2 regions of the Cellulomonas pasadenensis genome follow, and region 1 is predicted to be linked to the other one. Evidence: predicted binding sites of a transcription regulator. Region 1 holds the regulator's gene; the other holds the start of a gene.
What was found. The regulator HrcA, encoded in region 1, represses chaperone genes, less so after heat shock. The targets are predictions, from matches to a motif close to TTNGCACTCGNNNNNNNCGAGTGCNAA.
Positions count from the first base shown of each region.

Region 2: the regulator HrcA is predicted to act here: its motif matches at 4,156-4,182, upstream of groL (chaperonin GroEL).

Region 1 is NZ_JBFTEP010000065.1:1,960-13,520, forward strand. It holds gene AB6N23_RS10610 (alpha-E domain-containing protein) at 1-740, shown strand, start outside; gene AB6N23_RS10615 (transglutaminase family protein) at 737-1,576, shown strand; gene AB6N23_RS10620 (maleylpyruvate isomerase family mycothiol-dependent enzyme) at 1,647-2,447, opposite strand; gene lepA (translation elongation factor 4) at 2,575-4,464, shown strand; gene hemW (radical SAM family heme chaperone HemW) at 4,475-5,713, shown strand; gene AB6N23_RS10635 (DUF4870 domain-containing protein) at 5,773-6,138, opposite strand; gene AB6N23_RS10640 (DUF4870 domain-containing protein) at 6,135-6,512, opposite strand; gene AB6N23_RS10645 (hypothetical protein) at 6,702-7,715, shown strand; gene AB6N23_RS10650 (DUF3097 domain-containing protein) at 7,818-8,675, opposite strand; gene hrcA (heat-inducible transcriptional repressor HrcA) at 8,832-9,851, shown strand; gene dnaJ (molecular chaperone DnaJ) at 9,913-11,037, shown strand; gene AB6N23_RS10665 (16S rRNA (uracil(1498)-N(3))-methyltransferase) at 11,034-11,561, shown strand, end outside.
Region 2 is NZ_JBFTEP010000017.1:1,463-13,023, forward strand. It holds gene AB6N23_RS04195 (sensor histidine kinase) at 1-613, shown strand, start outside; gene AB6N23_RS04200 (SGNH/GDSL hydrolase family protein) at 717-1,604, opposite strand; gene AB6N23_RS04205 (uracil-DNA glycosylase) at 1,776-2,453, opposite strand; gene AB6N23_RS04210 (DUF3263 domain-containing protein) at 2,613-2,927, shown strand; gene AB6N23_RS04215 (LytR C-terminal domain-containing protein) at 3,045-3,653, shown strand; gene AB6N23_RS04220 (cold-shock protein) at 3,835-4,038, shown strand; gene groL (chaperonin GroEL) at 4,331-5,956, shown strand; gene AB6N23_RS04230 (hypothetical protein) at 6,096-6,923, opposite strand; gene AB6N23_RS04235 (pyridoxal phosphate-dependent aminotransferase) at 7,066-8,301, opposite strand; gene urtA (urea ABC transporter substrate-binding protein) at 8,565-9,848, shown strand; gene urtB (urea ABC transporter permease subunit UrtB) at 9,955-10,839, shown strand; gene urtC (urea ABC transporter permease subunit UrtC) at 10,836-11,561, shown strand, end outside.

The DNA.
Region 1 (11,561 bases):
GGCGCGAGCACGTCCTCGACGTGCTGGCCTACGACCGGTTCTCCCCGTCCGCGATCGCCGGTGCGCTCGTCTCCGCCCGCGAGAACGCCCGGCGCGCGCGCGAGATCGTGTCGACCGAGCTGTGGGAGTGCCTCAACGCCACCTGGAACCAGCTGCCGACGCACATGCGCCCGACCCGCCCGCACGACTACTTCACGTGGGTGCGTGAGCGGGCCGCGATCGTCGCCGGGATCATGGACGGCACGACGTCGCGGGACGAGACCTGGTCGTTCATGGTGCTCGGCCGGTCGATCGAGCGTGCGGACATGACCGCACGCCTGCTGACGACGCGCGCGCTCGCGGGCTCCGCCGGGCCGGGCTGGACGACGCTGCTGCGCTCGTGCGGCGCCCACGAGGCGTTCCTGCGCACGTACCGCGGCACCGCGCCCGACGAGCGGGCGGCCGGCTTCCTGCTGCTGGACCGCCTCTTCCCGCGCTCGATCGTCTCCGCGCTGAACCAGGCGGAGGCGTGCCTGACCGCGCTGGAGCCGGTGAGCGACCGCGCCGGCATCGACGACGCGCGCCGGCACATCGGCCACGTCCGCTCGAACCTGGAGTACCGCCCGCTCATGGTGATCCTCGACGACCTGCCGCGCGAGATGGAGCTCGTGCAGCGCGCGTGCTCCGCCGCCTCGGACGCGATCCGCGGGCGCTACTTCCCGTCGGGCGCGGAGCTGACGTGGGTGGGGGAGGCGCTGTGAGCCGGCTGCGGATCGTGCACACGTCGGCGTTCCGGTACGCGGAGCCCGTGCAGGCGTCGTACAACGAGGCGCGCGTGACGCCGCTGTCGCAGCCGGGGCAGTCCGTGCTGGCGACGCGGGTCGACGTGCAGCCGCAGACGTGGTCGCACGACTACCGCGACTACTGGGGCACCCACGTCACGGCGTTCGAGGTGCTCGCGCCGCACCGGTCGTTGCTGCTCACGGCGGAGCACGTCGTGGAGGTCGCCGACCGTTCCACGCCGTCGGCGGACGTCGGGTGGGACCTGCTGCGGGGCGCCGAGGTGCGCGACCGGCTCGCGGAGTTCCTCGCCGACGGGGCGACCACCGCCGTGCCGGAGGACGTCGTGGCGCTCGCCCGGGCGGCGGCGGACGGCCGCTCGCCGGCGGCCGCCGCCGAGGCGGTGTGCCGCGCGGTCCGCGAGGAGCTGGAGTACATCCCGGGCGTGACGACGGTGCACACGCCCGCCGCGGAGGCGTGGGTGGCGCGCACCGGCGTGTGCCAGGACATGGCGCACCTCGCGCTCGGCGCCCTGCGGTCGGTCGGCATCCCCGCGCGGTACGTCTCCGGGTACCTGCACCCGGACACCGGGGGCGAGGTGGGACGCACCGTGAGCGGCGAGTCGCACGCGTGGGTCGAGTGGTGGACGGGCGAGTGGTACGGGTTCGACCCCACCAACCGGGTCGCCGTGGGCGACCGGCACGTCGTGCTGGGCCGGGGGCGGTCGTACGACGACGTGCCGCCGCTGCGCGGCATCTACGCGGGTCCGCAGACGGAGGACCTCGTGGTGGAGGTCCGCATCACGCGGGAGGCGTGAGGCCGCGGCGCACCGCCCTGCCGTCACGGCGGGGCGCGCGTCACGGCACGGCACGGGTCAGCGCACGCGCTCACGGGACGAGGCGCGAGCCGAGCAGGACGTCGAGCGCCGCCCGGTCGCCGCGCACCCGCAGCCGCGCGTCGTCCAATGTCGTGCGCCGCCACAGCAGCAGCGCCAGGTCCTGCGCCGGCCCGCTGACGACGACGTCGGGTCCTGCACCGTCCGGCCCTGCACCGTCGAGCCCGGCCCCGCCGAGGGTCCAGGAGCGGCCGGCGTCGTCGGCGTCGACGCGCACGCGCACCGCGAGCGGCGGGGTGCGCCCCAGCCGCACCTGCCGCGGCTGCATCACCGTGACCAGCTCGTCGACCGTGTCGGCCCACAGCGCGGGGGCGGGCGCGCCCGCGACCGGTGCCGGGCCGGGGAGCGCGGCGGCCCGCCGGAGGTCGACCAGGTGCACCAGCGTCTCGTGCACCTGACGACGGTGCCAGAAGGCCGCGGGGCCCGGGCCGAGCAGCGTGCTCGAGGGCGCACCGGGGTCCACCGCCGCGAGCGTGGCCCGCAGCTCGGCCGCGCAGCGCGCGTAGAGCTCGTCCAGCACGAACGGCCCGCGCCCGAGGGGGACCTCGCGCCGGCGTGCCGCCTCCGCCGCCGCCCAGTGGTGGATGCGTGCCAGGTGCACGACGAGGCTGCGCACGCGCCACCGGCCGCACCACGGCACCCGCGCCTGCGGGTCGGCGCGGCGGACGCCGTCGAGGAAGGCCTCCTGCAGGTGCGCGAGGACGTCGAGGTACGTGGCGTCGCAGCCCGGCGCGTGCACCGGCGGTCCGTCGGGTCCCGCGGGGACCGGTGGGGCCGACACGTCGCTGGTCATGGGAGCATGGTGGTACCGACCCGCGACCGCCCACCAGGGCCGAGCCGTCCCCGTCGGAGCCGACCGAGAACGACAGACCTCCGGCGCCGTCCACCGGCGCCCCCACGACCCGGGAGCCTGAGAGCGCGTGTCCCCGATCCCGAGCGCCGCCGCCGCGGCACGCATCGCCCCGGCGGCCACGACGCCCGAGCTGCTGCGCAACTTCTGCATCATCGCGCACATCGACCACGGGAAGTCGACCCTCGCCGACCGGATGCTGCAGCTCACCGGCGTCGTCGAGGCGCGTGCCATGCGCGCGCAGTACCTCGACCGCATGGACATCGAGCGCGAGCGCGGCATCACGATCAAGTCGCAGGCCGTCCGCATGCCGTGGGAGGTCGACGGCACGCCGTACGCCCTCAACATGATCGACACCCCCGGGCACGTCGACTTCACGTACGAGGTCTCGCGGTCGCTCGCCGCCTGCGAGGGTGCCGTGCTGCTGGTCGACGCCGCCCAGGGCATCGAGGCGCAGACGCTCGCGAACCTCTACCTCGCGCTCGAGAACGACCTGCAGATCATCCCGGTGCTCAACAAGATCGACCTGCCGGCGGCGCAGCCCGAGAAGTACGCGGAGGAGCTCGCCGGCCTCGTCGGCGGCGACCCGGAGGACGTCATGCGCGTCTCCGGCAAGACGGGCGAGGGCGTCGAGGCGCTGCTGGACCGCATCGTGCGCACCGTGCCGGCCCCCGTCGGCGACGCCGCGGCGCCGGCCCGCGCGATGATCTTCGACTCCGTCTACGACACCTACCGCGGCGTCGTGACGTACGTGCGGGTCGTCGACGGCCACCTCGACCCGCGCGAGCGCATCGCGATGATGTCGACGCGCGCGACCCACGAGCTGCTCGAGATCGGCGTCATCTCGCCCGAGCCCGTGCCCACCAAGGGGCTCGGCGTCGGCGAGGTCGGCTACCTGATCACGGGCGTGAAGGACGTGCGCCAGTCGAAGGTCGGCGACACGGTGACGAACTCCGCCAAGCCGGCCTCCGACCCGCTCGGCGGCTACTCCGACCCGAAGCCGATGGTGTTCTCGGGGCTGTACCCGATCGACGGCACCGACTACCCGGTGCTGCGCGACGCGCTCGACAAGCTCAAGCTCAACGACGCCGCGCTGAACTACGAGCCCGAGACCTCCGTCGCGCTCGGGTTCGGCTTCCGCGTCGGGTTCCTCGGCCTGCTGCACCTCGAGATCATCCGGGAGCGGCTGGAGCGCGAGTTCGACCTCGACCTCATCTCCACGGCGCCGAACGTCGTCTACGACGTGGTGCTCGAGGACCGCACCGAGGTCCGCGTGACGAACCCGAGCGAGTTCCCCGGCGGCAAGATCCGCGAGGTGCACGAGCCGGTCGTCAAGGCGACGATCCTCGCGCCCAGCGAGTTCATCGGCGCGATCATGGAGCTCTGCCAGGGCAAGCGCGGCGACCTGCAGGGCATGGACTACCTGTCCGAGGACCGCGTCGAGATGCGCTACGTGCTGCCGCTCGCCGAGATCGTGTACGACTTCTTCGACCAGCTGAAGTCGCGCACGCGCGGCTACGCGAGCCTGGACTACGAGCCGGTCGGCGACCAGGTCGCCGACCTGGTGAAGGTCGACATCCTGCTGCAGGGCGAGCAGGTCGACGCCTTCAGCTCGATCGTGCACAAGGACAAGGCGTACGCGTACGGCGTCATGATGACGGCGAAGCTCAAGGACCTCATCCCGCGCCAGCAGTTCGAGGTGCCGATCCAGGCGGCGATCGGCTCGCGGATCATCGCGCGCGAGACGATCCGCGCGATCCGCAAGGACGTGCTCGCCAAGTGCTACGGCGGTGACATCACCCGCAAGCGCAAGCTGCTGGAGAAGCAGAAGGAGGGCAAGAAGCGCATGAAGACCATCGGCCGGGTCGACGTGCCGCAGGAGGCCTTCATCGCCGCGCTGACGTCGGAGGGCGCCGGCTCCAGCGGCGGCCGGGACGCGAAGGACGCGAAGAAGAAGTGACGGTGCGGGCATGAGCCCGGCGCTGCCCGACGGCGACGTCCCGCCGGACGACGGCGGGCTGCCGCCGTCGGTCGTGGCGCGGTCGGCCGGCCGTGCGTTCGGCGTGTACCTGCACGTGCCGTTCTGCGCGGTGCGCTGCGGCTACTGCGACTTCAACACGTACACCGCCACCGAGCTCGGCGGCGGCGCGAGCCTGGCCGCGTACGCCGCGACGGCGCTCGGGGAGATCGCGCTCGCGGACCGCGTGCTGCGCGACGCGGGGCTGCCGGCCCGACCGGTCTCGACGGTGTTCGTCGGCGGCGGCACGCCCACGCTGCTGCCCGTCGACGACCTGGCGCGGCTGCTGGGCGGCGTGCGGGACACGTGGGGCCTGGCGCCCGACGCCGAGGTGACCACCGAGGCGAACCCGGACTCGGTCACGCCGGACGGCCTGCGGCGCCTCGCCGCGGCGGGGTTCACGCGCGTGTCGTTCGGCATGCAGTCGGCCGTGCCGCACGTGCTCGCGACGCTCGACCGCACGCACGACCCGCGGCGCGTGCCCGACGTCGTGCGGTGGGCGCGGGACGCGGGGCTGCGGGTCTCGCTCGACCTCATCTACGGCACCCCGGGGGAGTCGCTCGACGACTGGCGGCGCAGCCTCGAGGCGGCGCTCGCCACCGGCGTCGACCACGTGAGCGCGTACGCGCTCGTCGTGGAGGCGGGCACGCGCATGGCCGTCCAGGTGCGCCGCGGCGAGCTGACGCTCCCCGACGAGGACGACCAGGCCGCCAAGTACGAGCTCGCGGACGACCTGCTGACGGCGGCCGGCCTGCAGTGGTACGAGGTCAGCAACTGGGCGCGCACGCCCGCCGACGCCTCCCGGCACAACCTCGGCTACTGGCGCGGCGACGACTGGTGGGGCATCGGCCCGGGGGCGCACAGCCACGTCGGCGGCGTGCGGTGGTGGAACGTCAAGCACCCGCGCGCGTACGCCGACCGGCTCGCGGCGGGGCGGAGCCCGGCGGCGGGCCGCGAGGTGGTCGACGAGACGACGGCCGAGCTCGAGCACGTCATGCTCGGTGTGCGGATCGCGCAGGGGCTGCCCATCGGCGAGCTCGCGCCGACCGCGCGCGCCGCGGTGGCCGGCCTCGTCGCGGACGGGCTCGTCGACCCGCGGGCGGCGCTCGGCCTCGACGGCACGCGCCGCGTCGTGCTCACGCGCCGGGGGCGCCTGCTCGCCGACGCCGTCGTGCGGACGCTCGCGGCCTGACCGGCGTGCGCCGGGCGGTGCCGCCGGGCGCCGCTCGGGCCCGCGTGCTGCGGCCCGCGTCAGCGGACGAGACGGACCGAGACCGGGTACCGGAACCACTCGCCGCGCGAGGCCGCGACGGCGCCGACCACGTGCAGCACGGCGCCCGCGACCAGCACGAGGTACGGCAGGAAGCCGAGCAGGCCGAACGTCAGCACGGCCGCCACGGTCGTGACCATGGCCGTGCCGAGCACCGTGATCTGGAAGTTGAGCGACTCCTTGGCGTGGTGCTCGACGTACGGGCCGCGCCCGCGCAGCACGAGCCAGATGACGAGCGGGGCGACGAACGACACGAGGAGCGGCAGCGCGTGCGCGAGCACGGCCCACGTCCGCTCGTCCTCGGGACGCAGGGGCGGGCCGACCGGGGGCGCGGGGTAGCCGCTCACCGGACCAGCTCCAGCGTCATCGGGTACCGGTACGTCCGGCCGCTGCTCACCGCGACGGCCGCGAGCACCGAGAGCACGAGGCTCGCGACGCCGATCGCGACCATCGCGATCCAGCCGACGAACCCGACCAGCGGGAACTCCGCGAGGATCCGCGCGGCCACCAGGGCGACGAGGACGGTCAGCTGGAAGTTGAGCGCCACGAGCGCCTGGTGGGCGACGCCGTGGTCCTTGCCGCGGTGCACGAGCCACACGACGAGGGCCGTGACCCAGCCCACGTAGAAGTAGGCGAGGATCCCGCCGAGGTGCGCGAGGACGGCCCACGTCGCGGCGGGCGTCGAGCGGGCCGGCGGTGCGGCGTACGGGTCGTGCGACACGGGTGCTCCTGAGGTGGGGGCGCCCGGCACGGGTGCGGCCGGACGGGCGATTCGTCCGGGTCGCAGCGTACCGGCGCGGGCGGCGCGGCGGACGCACGGCCGTGCGTCGCCTTGACACCGCTTCCCACGGGTCGGTTCGCTGACCTGCGTGGGCGCACCGTGCGCCCGTCGGACAGGAGACCTGCGCGCATGAGCGAGAACCCCGGCGGCACGCCGCCGCGCGACGACGACGGCAGCGTGCCGCCGCCGCCCGGGCAGGGACAGCCGGGCGGCGCGTACCCGCCCCCCGCGCCGGGGCAGCCGCCGGCGTCGCCCTACGGCCCGCCGCCGGGCGGCGGGTACCCGCCCCCGCCCGGGTACGGCCAGCCGGGGCAGGGCCAGCCGGGACAGGGCCAGCCGGGGTACGGCGCGCCGGGTGGCGCGTACCCGCCGCCGTCCGGCGGGTACGTCCCGCCGGGGCGGCCGTACGGGCAGCCCGGCGCCGCCTACGGCCAGCCCTACGCGGGCGCCCCGCGTCCGCCCGCGGTCGACGTGGGCGCGAGCCTGTCGTGGGCCTTCAGCAAGTTCGGGCAGAACTGGGTCGCGTTCGTGGTGGGCGGGATCGCGTGGGCGGTGGGGATCTTCCTCGTCGTCCTGCTGGCCTCGATCGCGTTCGGCGGCTTCGGTGCGCTGGCGCAGAACGCGGACGGGGGCGCCGGCGCGCTCTCGGCGATCGGCTTCGGCGTGGGCGGCCTCGTGCTCGGTGCGCTGACCGTCCTGCTGTCGGCGCTGTGGCTGGCCGCGTACGTCCGGGCGGCGCTCAAGGTGGCGGACGGCCGTCAGGTGACCGTGGGCGACATGTTCGACCTCTCCCACGCCGGGCCGGTGTTCGTGGTCGGCCTGCTGATGACGGTCGCGTACCTGATCGTGGGCTGGGTGCCGCTCCTCGGCCCGGTGCTGCTGCTCGCGGTCGTGTACCTCGTCTTCTTCGCCGTGCACTTCGTGGTGGACCGCGGGCAGGGCGCGATCGACGCGATCCGCTCGAGCGTGACCGTGCAGTCGCGCGAGATCGGCACGTCGATCCTCGTCGTGCTCGTGGCGTGGCTCGTGTCGGCCGTGGGCGCGGCGCTGTGCGGCGTCGGCGCCCTCGTCGGCACGCCGGTCGCGATCCTCATCTCGGCGTACGCGTTCCGCCGGCTGACGGGCGGCGTCGTCGCCCCCTGACGGGCCCGACGCGCGACGCGACGCCTCGCGACCTGCCCTGCCCTGACGACGACGCCCCCGCCGGTCGGCGGGGGCGTCGTCGCGCCGGGCGGCAGCGGGGCGTCAGGCCGTGACGAAGTCGATGAGCTCCTCGACGCGCCCGAGCAGGCTCGGCTCGAGGTCGGCGTAGCTGCGCACCGACCGCAGGATCCGCACCCACGCGCGGGCGACGTCGGCCTGGTCGTCCGCCGGCCAGCCGAGCTCGCGCAGGATGCCGCGCTTCCACTCGGTGCCGCGCTCGATCGTCGGCCACGCGGTCAGGCCGAGGCGCTCGGGGCGCACCGCCTGCCACACGTCGACGTACGGGTGCCCGAGCACGAGCACCGTGCCCGCGGGCGCGGACCGGACGACCTCGGCGGCGATCCGGCTCTCCTTCGAGCCGGGCACCAGGTGGTCCACGAGCACGCCGATGCGCCGGTCCGCCGTCGGGCGGAAGTCGCGCACCGCGTCGGCGAGGTGGTCGACGCCCTCGAGCAGCTCGACGACGACGCCCTCGACCCGCAGGTCGTCGCCCCACACCTTCTCGACGAGCTCGGCGTCGTGCTTGCCCTCCACCCAGATGCGGCTCCCGCGCGCGACGCGGGCCCGGGCGTCGTGCACGGCGACGGAGCCGGACGCCGTGCGCGTCGGCCGCGCGGGCGCCGCCCGGGTCACGGGCGGGACGAGGACGACGGGCTCGCCGTCCACCCAGAACCCGGGCCCGAGCGTGAACGTGCGCGTACGGCCGCGGCGGTCCTCGAGCACGACCACGTGCTGGCCGCCGGACTTCTCCACGCGCACCACCGCGCCCACCCACCCGGTCTCGACGTCCTCGACGACCAGCCCCGTCTCGGCGGGCTGGTCGCGCGACGTCCGCGCGGGACGGTGGTGCCGGGTCGGGCCGGCGGACAGGACGTCGGGGCCGTAGCGGTCGTGGCTCACGCGGGGCACGCTAGCCGCCCGCCGCGGCGTGCCGTGCCGGCGCCGCGCGGCTCGGCGTAGAATTGGCACTCGCGCTCGTCGAGTGCTACCCGCCGGGGACCGCCTCCCACGGCGGGGAGCACGGGCGCGGACCCGCGACGCACGGGAGGAGGGGCCATGAGCGAGGACCGTCGGCTGGACGTCCTGCGCGCGATCGTCGAGGACTACGTCGCCACGCGCGAGCCCGTGGGCTCGCGCGCGCTCACGGAGCGCCACGCGCTCGGGGTGTCGCCGGCGACGATCCGCAACGACATGGCCGCGCTCGAGGACGCCGGGCTCATCGTGCAGCCGCACACGTCCGCGGGGCGCGTGCCCACCGACCTCGGCTACCGGGTCTTCGTGAACCGGCTCTCGGGCGTCAAGCCGCTGTCCGCGGCCGAGAAGCGGGCGATCGGCACGCTGCTCGAGCAGGCGGTCGACCTCGACGACGTCATCGACCGCGCGGTCCGGCTGCTCGCCCAGCTCACGCAGCAGGTGGCGGTCGTGCAGTACCCGTCGCTGCGGCGCTCGGCGCTGCGGCACGTCGAGTTGGTGCCCGTCGGCGCACGGCACCTGCTGGTCGTCATCATCACCACGACCGGCCGGGTCGAGCAGCGCACGCTCGAGCTGCGGGAGGACGTCGACGAGGCGGTGGTCGCACGCCTGCGCGTCCGGCTCAACGTCGCCGCCGCGGGCCTGCGCCTGCCCGACCTCGACGTCGCCCTCGACGCGCTCGCGGACGAGTTCGCGGCCGACGGCTCGGCGCTCGCCCGCGCGGTCGTGGCCGTGGTGGGCGAGACCCTCGCCCAGGAGCGGGAGGAGCGCGTCGTCGTCGCGGGCGCCTCGCACCTCGCCCGCAGCGCCGGTGCGGACTTCCCGCACACGATCGGCCCCGTCCTCGAGGCGCTGGAGGAGCAGGTCGTGCTCCTGCGCCTGCTCTCGGAGATGGCGGAGGACACCGCCGGCGTGGCGGTGCGCATCGGGCGCGAGACCCAGCACGAAGGGCTCGCGGAGACGAGCATCGTGACGAGCGGCTACGGCGCGGAGGGCGGCGTCGCCGTGCTCGGCTCCGTGGGGCCGCTGCGCATGGACTACCCCGGGACGATGTCGGCGGTGCGGGCCGTGGCCCGTTACCTCACGCGCATCCTCGCCGGCTGACCGGCAGGGCCGACCCCATCCGGACGGGCCCCCGACGAGCAGGAAGCGAAGAGCACCCCACGTGACGGACTACTACGAGATCCTCGGCGTCGCGCGCGACGCCACCCCGGAGCAGGTCAAGAAGGCGTACCGCAAGCTCGCCCGCGAGCTGCACCCCGACGTCGCCGGCTCCGACCCGGCCGCCGAGGAGCGGTTCAAGGACGTCTCGCGCGCCTACGACGTGCTCGGCAACCCCGAGAAGCGGCGCGCGTACGACATGGGCGCCGACCCGGCGTCGCCCGGCGGCGGCATGGGGGGCGGCTTCGGCTTCCAGGACATCTTCGAGACGTTCTTCGGCGCGGCCGGGCCGGGCGCGCCCCGCGGCCCGATGCCGCGCGCGCGGCGCGGTCAGGACGCGCTCGTGCGGCTGGACGTGGACCTGGCGGAGACGACCTTCGGGGCGCACCGCGAGGTGCAGGTCGACACGGCCGTGCTCTGCCCCACGTGCGGCGGCACGTGCTGCCGCCCCGGCACGTCGCCGCGCACCTGCGAGGTCTGCGGCGGCCGCGGGTCCGTGCAGCGCGTCGCGCGGTCGTTCCTCGGCCAGGTCATGACGACGCAGCCGTGCGCCGCGTGCCACGGCTTCGGCACCGTCATCCCCGAGCCGTGCACCGAGTGCGCCGGCGAGGGCCGCGTCCGCTCGCGCCGCACCCTGTCGGTGGACGTGCCCGCGGGAGTCGACACCGGCACGCGCATCAAGCTCACCGGCCAGGGCGAGGTCGGTCCCGCCGGCGGCCCGGCCGGCGACGTCTACCTCGAGATCCGCGAGCGCCGGCACGACACGTTCGTGCGCAAGGGCGACGACCTGCACGCGACCCTCGAGGTGCCGATGACGGCGGCGGCGCTCGGCACGGTGCTCAGCATGGAGACCCTCGACGGCCCGCGCGAGGTCGACCTGCGGCCGGGCACGCAGCCCGGTCAGGTCGTCACGCTCAAGGGGCTCGGCGTCGGCCACCTGCACGTCGGCGGCCGCGGCGACCTGCACGTCCACGTCGACGTGCACGTGCCGACGGCGCTCGACGACGAGCAGGCGGAGCTGCTGCGGCGACTCGCCGGGCTGCGCGGCGAGGAGCGCCCCGACGCGCGCCTGTCGGCCGCGAACCCCGGGGTGTTCGCCAAGCTGCGCGACAAGCTCGCGGGCCGGTGAGCGCACCCGTCTTCCTCGTCGAGCCGGGCGCGCTCGCGGCCGTCGCGGCCGGCGGGGAGTTCCTCCTCGACGGCACCGAGGGCCGGCACGCGGGCGTGGTGCAGCGCCGCGCGCCGGGCGAGCGGGTCGACGTCGTGGACGGCGCGGGCGTGCGGCTCGTGGGCACGGTCCGCGCGGTCGGACCCGAGGGGGTGCGCCTCGCGGTCGAGGACGTCGTCGTGGAGGACGAGCCGTCGCCACGGCTCGTGCTGGTGCAGGCCCTCGCCAAGGGCGACCGGGACGAGATGGCGATCGAGGCGGCCACCGAGGTGGGCGCCGACGCGGTGGTGCCGTGGCAGGCGGAGCGGTCGATCGTCGTGTGGCGCGGCGAGCGTGCCGCCAAGAGCCGCGCCCGCTGGGTCGGCACGGTGCGGGCGGCGACCAAGCAGTCCCGCCGGGCGCGGGCGCCCGAGGTCGCGCAGGCGGTCGACGGCGCCGGGCTGCGCGCGCTCGTGCAGCGCACCCGGGAGGCCGGCGGCTGCGCG
Region 2 (11,561 bases), on a different contig from region 1:
CGACGCGCGCCTCGCCGACGTCGAGGGCCGGTGGCGCGGCAGCGACCCGTGCCTCGTCGACGAGCTGGTCTGGGTCCGCGGCCAGCTCGCCGAGATCCGGGACGACGACGTCCGCCAGATGAGCCGCCTGCTCTACCCCGACCGCCTCGAGCTCGGCCTGGTGCCCGCCGTCCGGGCGCTGCTCGGCCGGCTGCCCGCGACGATCGCGACGAGCCTGCGCGCGAGCGACGCCGTCCGCACGCTCGACGACCCGACCCGCAGCGACGTCACCGTCGCCGAGCGGCTCCTCGCCCTGCGCGTCGTGGAGGAGGCCGTCACCAACGCGCTGAAGAACGGTCCCGCCTCGCGCGTGGACGTGCGCCTCGACCTCGACGGGGGAGTCCTCGTCATCGTCGTCTCCAACGACGGCGCGCCCTACGCGCCGCGGGCCGTGGACCCCGCGTCGGGGACGTCCCGGCTCGCCGACCGGCTCGCGATCGTCGGCGGCCGGCTGCGCGTCGGGCCCGGCCCCGAGGTGGGTGCGCGGGTCGAGGCGCGGCTGCCGCTGCAGGCCGCGGGCGCGGTGCCGGGTGCGGAGGACGGGGCGCCCGGCGGTGCGCGCGACCCGGGCTGAGTCCCCGCCGGGACGTCCTCGGCTCCGGCCTCGGCGACCGTGGGTGGCGTGCCGGCCGCGGGTGCGGGCGGCGCGGGCGCGGGCGGCTGCAGGCCGGCCGGGCTCAGTCGAGCGGCGCCGGCACCGGGCGCTTCGGCATGCGCGTGTCGCCCGACGAGCGGCCGCGCAGCCGGCGCGTCGCCCACGGGTACGCGTGCTCGCGGAACCAGCGGGCGTCCGCGCGGGCCTTCTCGAGGCGCGGCACGGCCGGCAGCGGCGCGAGCGGGTCGTCCCAGTCCGCCCGCTCCGGCGCCAGCCCGAGCCCGACGAGCGCCGCCTGCGCCACGCGCGTGTGCCCCTCGGTCGTCATGTGGATGCGGTCCGCCGCCCACATGCGCCAGTCGAGCAGGCTGCGCATGCCCCACGTGTCGAGCACGTACGCGCCCTGCCGGCGCGCGATCGACCACACGTGCGCGTTGTAGACGCCCACGCGGGCCCGGGTGGCCTTCACCAGCGGGCTCTCCCGCGAGTCGAAGCCGGTGCCGAGCAGCACGTCGGCGCCCGTGGCCCGCACCCGGGCCACGGCCTCCTCGAGGTCGGCGGCGAGCCGGTCGACGTCCACGGACGGGCGCAGGATGTCGTTGCCGCCGCCGATGACGCTGACGAGGTCGGGCCGCAGTGCGAGGGCCGCGGGGACCTGGTCGTGCAGGATCGGCCGCATGAGCCGGCCGCGGACGGCGAGGTTGGCGTACTCGAGCGGCGGCAGCCCGGCGGCGGTGCGGCGGCGCGACAGGTGCGACGCGAGCTGGTCGGCCCAGCCGCGCTGCGGGGCGTCCTGGCCGTCGGGCGCGTCCCACAGGCCCTCGGTGAACGAGTCCCCGACGGCGACGTACCGTCCCCACCGCGGCGGCGCGGCGTCGGCGGCGCCGGTGCCGGGGGCCTCGGCGGTCGGGGTGTCGGTGCCCGGGGCGTCGGGCGTCGGGGTCGGCTCGGGGCGGTCGTCGGCACGCACGTCCCCACTATGCCCCGTCCGGGGGACCCGACCGCCACGGACGGCCGCTGCGCACGCGAGGCCGGCGTGGCGGTGCGGCTCGCCTGAAGGGGTGCGGACACCTGGCGTCCGCAACGCTTCACGACCACCGAGCGGGCGCCTCACGACCACTGAGCCGGCGCCGCTCCTCGGTCAGGGGAGCGACCAGTCGACCGGCGGGGCGCCCTGCTCGGCCAGGAGCGCGTTCACGCGAGAGAACGGCCGGGAGCCGAAGAAGCCGCGGCTCGCGGACAGCGGGCTCGGGTGCGGGCTCGCGACGACCGGGACGTCGCCGAGCGCGGGACCGAGCTGCTGCGCGTCGCGCCCCCACAGCACCGCGACGAGGGGACCGCCGCGCTCGACCAGCGCCGCGATGGCGCGGTCGGTGAGCTGCTCCCAGCCCTTGCCGCGGTGCGACGCGGGCGCGCCCGGGCGCACCGTCAGCACCCTGTTGAGCAGCATCACGCCCTGGTCGGCCCACGGCGTGAGGTCGCCCGACGACGGCGTCGGGACGCCCACGTCGGCGGCGAGCTCGGTGAAGATGTTGGCGAGCGAGCGCGGGACCGGGCGCACGTCGGGCTGCACCGAGAACGACAGTCCCATCGGGTGCCCGGGCGTCGGGTACGGGTCCTGGCCGACGACGAGCACGCGCACGTCGGCGAGCGGGCGGCGGAACGCGTGCAGGACGGCGTCGGCGGCGGGCAGGTACTCGCGGCCGGCGGCGACCTCGGCGCGCAGGAAGTCGCCCGCGGCGCGCAGCGCGGGCTCCGCCGGGGCGAGGGCGCGCGCCCAGTCGGGCGCGACGAGCTGGTCCAGGGGTGCGGGCGTCACGGCGCCGCACGCTACCGTCGCCGACGCGCGCCCCCGGGCCGGGACGGGGAATGACACCCGTGTTGTTCGCACGTAGCATGGCAGCGCCGTCCGCGAGGGCGGTGCACGACGCCCGGGCCCGCCCCGGCGCGTGCGGAGGACCGACGGACCGGAGGCACCATGGACGCCACGGCGAGCAGCGCGACCGCCACGCTCGAGGAGCCCCGCCCCGCCGACGCCGCGTCGTCGCTGTCGGAGCGGGACCAGGCGGTCCTCGCGTTCGAGCGGCAGTGGTGGAAGTACGCGGGCGCCAAGGAGCAGGCGATCCGCGAGCTGTTCGACATGTCGGCGACGCGGTACTACCAGGTGCTCAACGCGCTGATCGACGACCCCGCGGCCCTCGCGCACGACCCCATGCTCGTCAAGCGCCTGCGCCGCATGCGCTCCTCGCGCCAGCGGGCCCGCACGGCCCGCCGCCTCGGCGCCGACGCCTGAGCCCGCGCGCGCCGACGCCCGCTACGTCCCGTACCGCCGCGTCCGCCGGGCAGGACGGCGCACGGACGGGTGCCGGCGTCCCCGACGCGCCGGGGTGCACCCGTTAGCCTTTCCGCCGTGAGCAAGGCCGACTACCCCTACCCGGACGACGAGTTCGACGCCGTCACGCCCGACGGGCCCCGCGGCGTGCACCGCGCGCCCCGCTCCGCCTGGAGCCGGTGGTGGCCCTTCCTCGTCGTGCTGCTGGTGGTGCCGGTGCTCGCGTACGGCGCCGTGGCGTACCTGTCCCGCACGGGTGACCTGCCCGTCGTCGGGGGCGGCGGGAACCCGCCCGCCGCGGAGGAGCCGGCCGCGCCCGAGGACCCCGCCGGCGAGGAGCCGGCGACCGAGGGCGAGGCCCCCGCGGCGGAGACCACCCCGCCGCCCGAGGCCCCGCCCGCCGCACCCGTGCTCACCACGCCGGTCGAGGTGCTCAACGGCGCCCGGGTGTCCGGCCTCGCCGGCCGCGTCGCCGACGACCTGCGCGCCGCGGGCTTCACCGACGTCACGCCCGACAACGCGACCGAGGACCTGCCGGACGTCTCGACCGTCTTCGTCGCCTCGGAGGACCTGCGGGTGACGGCGGACCTCGTCGGGACGACGACGGGCGTCACGACCGTCGAGGTCGACCCGGACCGTGCGCCCACGGGCATCGTCGTCCTGCTCGTCACCGACCCGGAGGCCTGACGCCCGTCCGGCCGCCCCTCCGGCGGTCCGCGGCGCCGTCGTGGACGCCCGTCCCGACGGCCCCGCGCGGCACGCGTACGTACGGACGAACCCCCTGGTCACCGCTGTTCGGGCGCCACTAGGCTCCACGCACCGGGGCGACGGCGGAGCGTCCCGGGCCCCGGACGGCGAGGAGCACGGCATGGCGCAGGGCACGGTCAAGTGGTTCAACGCGGAGAAGGGGTACGGGTTCATCACGCCCGACGGCGGCGGCCAGGACCTCTTCGTCCACTACAGCGCGATCCAGAGCTCGGGCTACCGCTCCCTCGAGGAGGGCCAGGCGGTGGACTTCGAGGTCGGCCAGGGCAGCAAGGGCCCGCAGGCCGAGCAGGTGCGCCCGCTCTGACGCGGCCGCGGGCCGGGCGCCCGCACCCGAGCACCGCGGGCGTCGCCCGCTCCGACCGGCCCGGTCGCGGAGGTCCGCGCGACCGGGCCGTCGTCGTCCACGGACGGGCCTGCGCTGCTTGCACTCGCAGGGGTCGAGTGCTAACCATTGACTTAGCACTCTCCGGTGGGGAGTGACAGCAGCACCGGCCTAGGTGAGGGTCGTCGCGACGCGGGACGTGACCGCGCGCGCGGCCCGTCCGTCGCGGGCACCGACCGGCCGACCCACGAACCGGAAGAAGGATCACAGCCCCATGGCCAAGATCATCGCCTTCAACGAGGAGGCCCGGCGGAGCATGGAGCGCGGGCTCAACGTCCTCGCCGACACCGTCAAGGTCACCCTCGGCCCGAAGGGCCGCAACGTCGTGCTCGACAAGAAGTGGGGCGCGCCGACGATCACCAACGACGGCGTCTCCATCGCCAAGGAGATCGACCTCGAGGACCCGTACGAGCGCATCGGTGCGGAGCTCGTCAAGGAGGTCGCCAAGAAGACGGACGACGTCGCGGGTGACGGCACCACGACGGCGACCGTCCTGGCCCAGGCGCTGGTCCGCGAGGGCCTGCGCAACGTCGCCGCCGGCGCCAACCCGATCGCCCTGAAGAAGGGCATCGAGAAGGCGGTCGCCGCGGTCACGGAGCAGCTGCTCAACCAGGCCAAGGAGATCGAGACCAAGGAGGAGATCGCCGCCACGGCCGCCATCTCCGCCGCGGACACCCAGATCGGCGAGCTCATCGCCGAGGCCCTCGACAAGGTGGGCAAGGAGGGTGTCATCACCGTCGAGGAGTCGTCGGGTCTCGGCCTCGAGCTCGAGCTCACCGAGGGCATGCGCTTCGACAAGGGCTACCTGTCGGCGTACTTCGTGACGGACCCGGAGCGCCAGGAGGCGGTCCTCGAGGACGCGTACGTCCTGCTCGTCGAGTCGAAGATCTCGAACGTCAAGGACCTGCTGCCGCTGCTGGAGAAGGTCATCCAGGCCGGCAAGCCGCTGTTCGTCGTCTCCGAGGACGTCGAGGGCGAGGCCCTGGCCACGCTCGTCGTCAACAAGATCCGCGGCACGTTCAAGTCGGTCGCCGTCAAGGCCCCCGGCTTCGGCGACCGCCGCAAGGCGATGCTGCAGGACATGGCGGTCCTCACGGGCGGCCAGGTCGTCTCCGAGACCGTCGGCCTCAAGCTCGACACGGTGGGCCTCGAGGTCCTCGGCACGGCGCGCAAGATCGTCGTGACGAAGGACGAGACCACGATCGTCGAGGGTGGCGGCGACGCCGGCCAGATCCAGGGCCGCGTCAACCAGATCCGCGCCGAGATCGAGAACTCGGACTCGGACTACGACCGCGAGAAGCTCCAGGAGCGCCTCGCCAAGCTCGCCGGCGGCGTGGCCGTCATCAAGGCGGGTGCGGCGACCGAGGTCGAGCTCAAGGAGCGCAAGCACCGCATCGAGGACGCCGTGCGCAACGCGAAGGCGGCCGTCGAGGAGGGCATCGTCGCCGGTGGTGGCGTGGCGCTCATCCAGGCCGGCAAGCTCGCGTTCGAGAAGCTCGAGCTCGAGGGCGACGAGGCGACCGGTGCCCAGATCGTGAAGGTCGCGATCGAGGCCCCGCTCAAGCAGATCGCCGTGAACGCGGGCCTCGAGGGCGGCGTCGTGGCGGAGAAGGTCCGCAACCTCCCGTCCGGCCAGGGCCTCAACGCCGCGACCGGCGAGTACGAGGACCTGCTCGCCGCGGGCGTCAACGACCCGGTGAAGGTCACGCGCTCGGCGCTGCAGAACGCCGCGTCGATCGCCGGCCTGTTCCTCACCACCGAGGCCGTCGTGGCCGACAAGCCGGAGAAGGCCCCCGCGGCCCCGGCCGGTGGCGGCGAGGACTTCGGCGGCGGCTTCTGAGCCGCAGCCGGTCCAGCACCAGCTGAACGGACCGAGGGCCGGTCACCCCGTACGGGGTGGCCGGCCCTCGGCGTTCGCGGCCCTCGGCGTTCGCGGCGTGCGGCCGGGGCGCGGGAGGTGCGTGCGGGGACGGTGCGGGTCAGCGCGGCGCCGGCGGGTCCCACGGGGACGTCGGCGGTGCGTCGGTGCCCGGGGGGTGCGGGGCCTGCGGGGCCGCGCCGTCGGCGGCCGGCGGCTCGTCGGGCGTGGGGTCGTAGCCGGGCGTGCCGAAGCCGCCCGTGCCGTAGCCCGGCGTGCCGAAGCCCCCGGTGCCGTAGCCGGGCGTGCCGAAGGCCGGGCCGGGCGTGCCGGGTGCCGGCGGTGCGCCGTACGGCGACGGGGCGGTGCCGGACGCACCGGGTGCGGAGGAGGCCGGGGGTGCCGCCGCGACGCCGGGCGCCCCGGTCGCGACGTCGGGGGCCGGTGCGCCGGTCGCGGCGGTCGTCGCCGGGTCGGCCGGTGCGGCGTACGGGTCCGTGCTGCTGTCCGCGGTGCCCGTGCCGTACCCGGTGCCCGTGCCGTACCCGGGGGCGGCGCCGTGGCCCGGCGCGACGTACCCGCCGTAGCCCGGTGCGACGTACCCGCCGTAGCCGGGTGCGGCGTACCCGCCGTACCCCGCGGCGCCGTACGGGTCGCCGCCGGGCGCGATGCCGAGCCGGGCCTCCGCCTCGCGCAGGCGGCGCTCGATGGGCCACTCCATGAACGCGAACATGATGAGGAAGACGATGTTGGCGAGCGGCACGAGGATGAGCAGGCCGTGCCACGGCGTCCAGCCGGCCTTCTTGGCGACCCGCATGTACAGGTAGATGCCGAAGACGATCATCGCCACGTAGAAGAGCCCGAGGACGACGAGGGCGACCGCGCCCGCGCCCGTCAGGTCGTCGGAGCTCGAGGACTCGTACGAGTAGTCGTACGTGAGGGGCAGCATGGAGCCTCCACGGTGGGACTGGTGACGCGCCAGGCTAGTGGCGCGACCGCCGCTGCCGGGGCGCTCGCCGCTCGTGCGGACGGGCGCCGCGCCCGTCGTCCCCCGACCGGAGCAACGCGGGCCGGCCCCGGTCCGGGCGGTGTCAGCGCCGCGGCACCTGCCGGTACGACGCGAGGAAGTTGCCCATGCGCTCGACGGCCTCGCCGAGCACCCGCGCCTCCGGCAGCGTGACGATCCGCAGGTGGTCGGGCGTGGGCCAGTTGAAGCCGGTGCCCTGCACGAGCAGGATGTGCTCGCTCACCAGCAGGTCGTACACGAGCTGTGCGTCGTCGTGGATCTCGTGCACCTCGGGGTCGAGGCGCGGGAAGAGGTAGAGCGCGCCGTCGGGCTTGACGCAGTCGACGCCGGGGATGGACGTGAGGCCCTCCCACGCGACCTGCCGCTGCTCGTGCAGGCGGCCGCCGGGCGCGACCAGCCCCTCGATGGACTGCACGCCGCCGAGCGCGGCCTGGATGGCGTGCTGCGCGGGCACGTTGGGGCACAGCCGGGTCGACGCGAGCAGCGTCATCCCCTCGAGGAAGCCCTTGGCGTGCCCCTGCGGCCCGGTGACGACGACCCAGCCGGAGCGGTAGCCGGCGACCCGGTACGTCTTCGACAGCCCGTTGAACGTGAGGCACAGCAGGTCGGGCGCGACGGACGCGAGCGGGATGTGCTTCGCGCCGTCGAACAGGATGCGGTCGTAGATCTCGTCGGCGAGCAGCAGGAGGCTGTGCTCGCGCGCGACGTCGGCGATCTGCTCGAGCACCTCGCGGCTGTACACCGCGCCGGTGGGGTTGTTCGGGTTGATGACGACGATCGCCTTGGTGCGCGGCGTGATGCGCGCGCGGATGTCCTCGACGTCGGGCTGCCACCCGGTCGACTCGTCGCACCGGTAGTGCACCGGCTTCCCGTCGGACAGGCTCGTCATCGCCGTCCACAGCGGGTAGTCGGGGGAGGGGATGAGCACCTCGTCGCCCTCGTCGAGCAGGGCCTGGAGCGTCATCGTGATGAGCTCGGAGACGCCGTTGCCGAGGTAGACGTCGTCGACGTCGAACGTCGGGAAGCCGGCGACGGTCTCGTAGCGCGTGACGATGGCGCGGCGCGCGGAGAGGATGCCGCGCGACTCGGTGTACCCGTGCGCGTGGGGGACGGCGGCGATGACGTCGGCGACGATCTGGTGCGGCGCGTCGAAGCCGAACGCCGCCGGGTTGCCGGTGTTGAGCTTGAGGACCCGCCGGCCCTCGGCCTCCAGGCGTGCTGCCTCGTCGAGCGCCTTGCCGCGGATCTCGTAGAGGACGTCCTTGAGCTTCGACGACTGGTCGAGGGGGCGCAGCGGCATGCCGGGAGCGTAACCGGGGCGCGCCGCCGGGGCCGCGACCTTTCCGGCGACGGCCGCCACGTCGCGCGCGCGCACCCGCGCCGGATCCGGGCGAAACGCAGTGTTTACGCCGCGCGTCGGACGCGCGAAACACGGCGTCCCTAGCGTTCCCGGCCATGGGCACCGGGATGTATACGCCGCGGGACACAGCGCGGTGCGACACGGCGTCCGACCGCCCCGACCTCGCCCCGACCGCCCGCTCGTCCCGACGAAAGGCACCTGCGTTGACCAGACACCCCCTCCCCGCCCGGGCGTCCCGCGGCCGCGCGCTCGCGCTGTCGGCCGGCGTCCTCGCCACCGCGCTCGCCCTGTCCGCGTGCGGCGCCCGCGCCGGCGCGTCCGACGACGCGGGAGCCACCCCCTCGGGCGGCGCGTCCTGCGTGGACACCTCCGGCGACACCGTGAAGATCGGCTTCCTCAACTCGCTGTCCGGCACGATGGCGATCTCGGAGCAGACGGTGCGCGACTCGCTCGACCTCGCCGCGGAGGAGATCAACGCGGCCGGCGGCGTGCTCGGCAAGCGGCTCGAGGTCGTCGCCGAGGACGGCGCGTCCGAGCCGACCGTCTTCGCGGAGAAGGCCGAGAAGCTCATCTCGTCCGACTGCGTCGCGGCGGTGTTCGGCGGCTGGACGTCGTCGTCGCGCAAGGCGATGCTGCCGGTCTTCGAGTCCCGCGACTCCCTGCTGTTCTACCCGGTGCAGTACGAGGGCCTCGAGGCGTCGCCGAACGTCTTCTACACGGGTGCGACGACGAACCAGCAGATCATCCCGGGCATGGACTACCTGAAGGAGCAGGGGAAGACGAAGGTCTTCCTCGTCGGCTCCGACTACGTCTTCCCGCGCACGGCGAACAAGATCATCAACGCGTACGCCGAGGCGAACGGCATCGAGATCGTCGGCGAGGAGTACGCCCCGCTCGGGCACACGGACTTCTCGACGATCGTCAACAAGCTGAAGGCGTCGGGCGCCGACGCGGTGTTCAACACCCTGAACGGCGACTCGAACGTCGCGTTCTTCAAGGAGTACAAGAACGTCGGCCTCGCCGCGGACACCGTCCCGGTGGTCTCCGTCTCGATCGCGGAGGAGGAGGTCGGCGGCATCGGCGTCGACAACGTCGTCGGGCAGCTGACGGCGTGGAACTACTACCAGACCGTCGAGTCGGCGGCGAACACCGACTTCGTCGCGGCCTTCAAGGAGGCGTACGGGGACGACCGGCCGACGTCCGACCCGATGGAGGCGGCGTACACGTCGCTGTACCTGTGGAAGGGCATGGTCGAGAAGGCCGGGTCGTTCGACGTGGCCGCGATCCAGGAGGCCGCGGACGGCGTCACCTTCGACGCGCCCGAGGGCACCGTCACCGTGAACGGCGACAACCACCACATCGCCAAGACGGCGTACATCGGCGAGATCCAGGAGGACGGCCTCATCTACCCGGTGTGGCAGTCCGACGGCCCGATCGAGCCGGACCCGTTCCTCGAGGGCTACGACTGGGCCGAGGGCCTGTCCTGACCTGACGCGCGCACCCGCGCACCCCGATCGCGGCGACCCGGCCGGTCCGACCCCTCGGCCGGCCGGGTCGTCGCCCCCGGTGCACCACCCCACAGGAAGGCGGCCCATGGACGCCCTGCTACCCCAGCTGTTCGCGGGGCTGAGCCTCGGCTCGGTCCTGCTGCTCGCGGCGCTCGGCCTCGCCCTGACCTTCGGGCAGATGGGCGTCATCAACATGGCGCACGGCGAGCTCATGATGGCCGGCGCGTACACCGCGTTCGTCGTGCAGCAGGTGCTGCCCGACGCGGGCGTCTCGCTGCTCGTCTCGCTGCCGCTCGGCTTCCTCGTCGGCGGCCTGCTCGGCCTGCTGCTCGAGGTCACGCTCCTCTCCCGCATGTACCGGCGGCCGCTCGACACGCTGCTCGTCACGTTCGGCGTCGCGCTGGTGCTCCAGCAGCTCGCGCGGGACGTGTTCGGCGCGCCGAACGTCGACGTGCGCGCGCCGGCGTGGCTCTCCGGGGCGGTGCCGGTGCTCGGCATGGACCTGCCCCGGACGCGCCTGTTCATCCTCGCGCTCGCGGTCGTGGCCGTCGTGGCGCTGTCGCTCGTGCTCAAGGTGACGCCGCTGGGCAGGCGCATCCGCGCGACCGTGCAGAACCGCGACCTCGCGGAGACCTCCGGCGTCTCGACGCGCGCGACGGACCGGCTCACGTTCTTCGTCGGGTCGGGCATCGCGGGGATCGCGGGCGTCGCGCTGACGCTGCTCGGGTCGATCGGCCCCACGCTCGGCACGAGCTACGTCGTCGACGCGTTCCTCGTGGTCGTCGCCGGCGGGATCGGGCAGCTCAAGGGCGCCGTCATCGCGGCCGTCGGCCTGGGCCTGCTGCAGGCGGCGTTCGAGTTCTCCACGACCGCGAGCCTCGCGAAGGTGCTCGTGTTCGTGGTGGTCGTCGCGTTCCTGCAGCTGCGGCCGCAGGGCATCGTCTCGGTCCGCACGCGGAGCCTCGCGTGAGCGCGGGGGCGGACGTGGCGGCGCGCCCGGTGTGGTGGCGGCGCGCGGGCGTGCGCACGTGGGGCGGGATCGCGCTCGCGGCCGTCCTGCTGCTGGGCGTCGCGCCGGCCGTGCTGTCGGACTTCCGGCTCAACCTGCTCGCGAAGTTCCTGTGCCTCGCGATGGTCGCGGTCGGCATCGGGCTGGCGTGGGGGCGCGGCGGGATGCTCGTGCTCGGGCAGGGCGTGTTCTTCGGGCTCGGCGGCTACCTCATGGCGATGCACATGAAGCTGTCCGACGCCGGCCCGGGCGGCGTCCCGGACTTCATGCTGCTGTACGGCGACGGCGTGGTGCCCGGGTGGTGGGAGCCGCTGCGCTCGCCGGTCGTCACGGTGCTCGCGATCCTGGTGCTGCCGGCGGCGCTCGCGACCGTGCTGGGCCTCGCGGTGTTCCGCCGCCGGGTGCGGGGTGCGTACTTCGCGATCCTGTCGCAGGCGCTCGCCGCGGCGTTCGCGATCCTGCTGGTCGGCCAGCAGAAGGTCACGGGCGGCACCAACGGCCTCAACGGGTTCCGGTCGTTCTTCGGCTACGACCTCGCCGACCCGGTGAACAAGCGGATGCTCTACTACATCGCCGCCGGCGTGCTCATCGCGATGGTCGCCGCCGTGGGGCTGCTCATGCGCTCGCGGTACGGGGAGCTCCTCGTCGCGGTGCGCGACCAGGAGAACCGCGTGCGGTTCCTC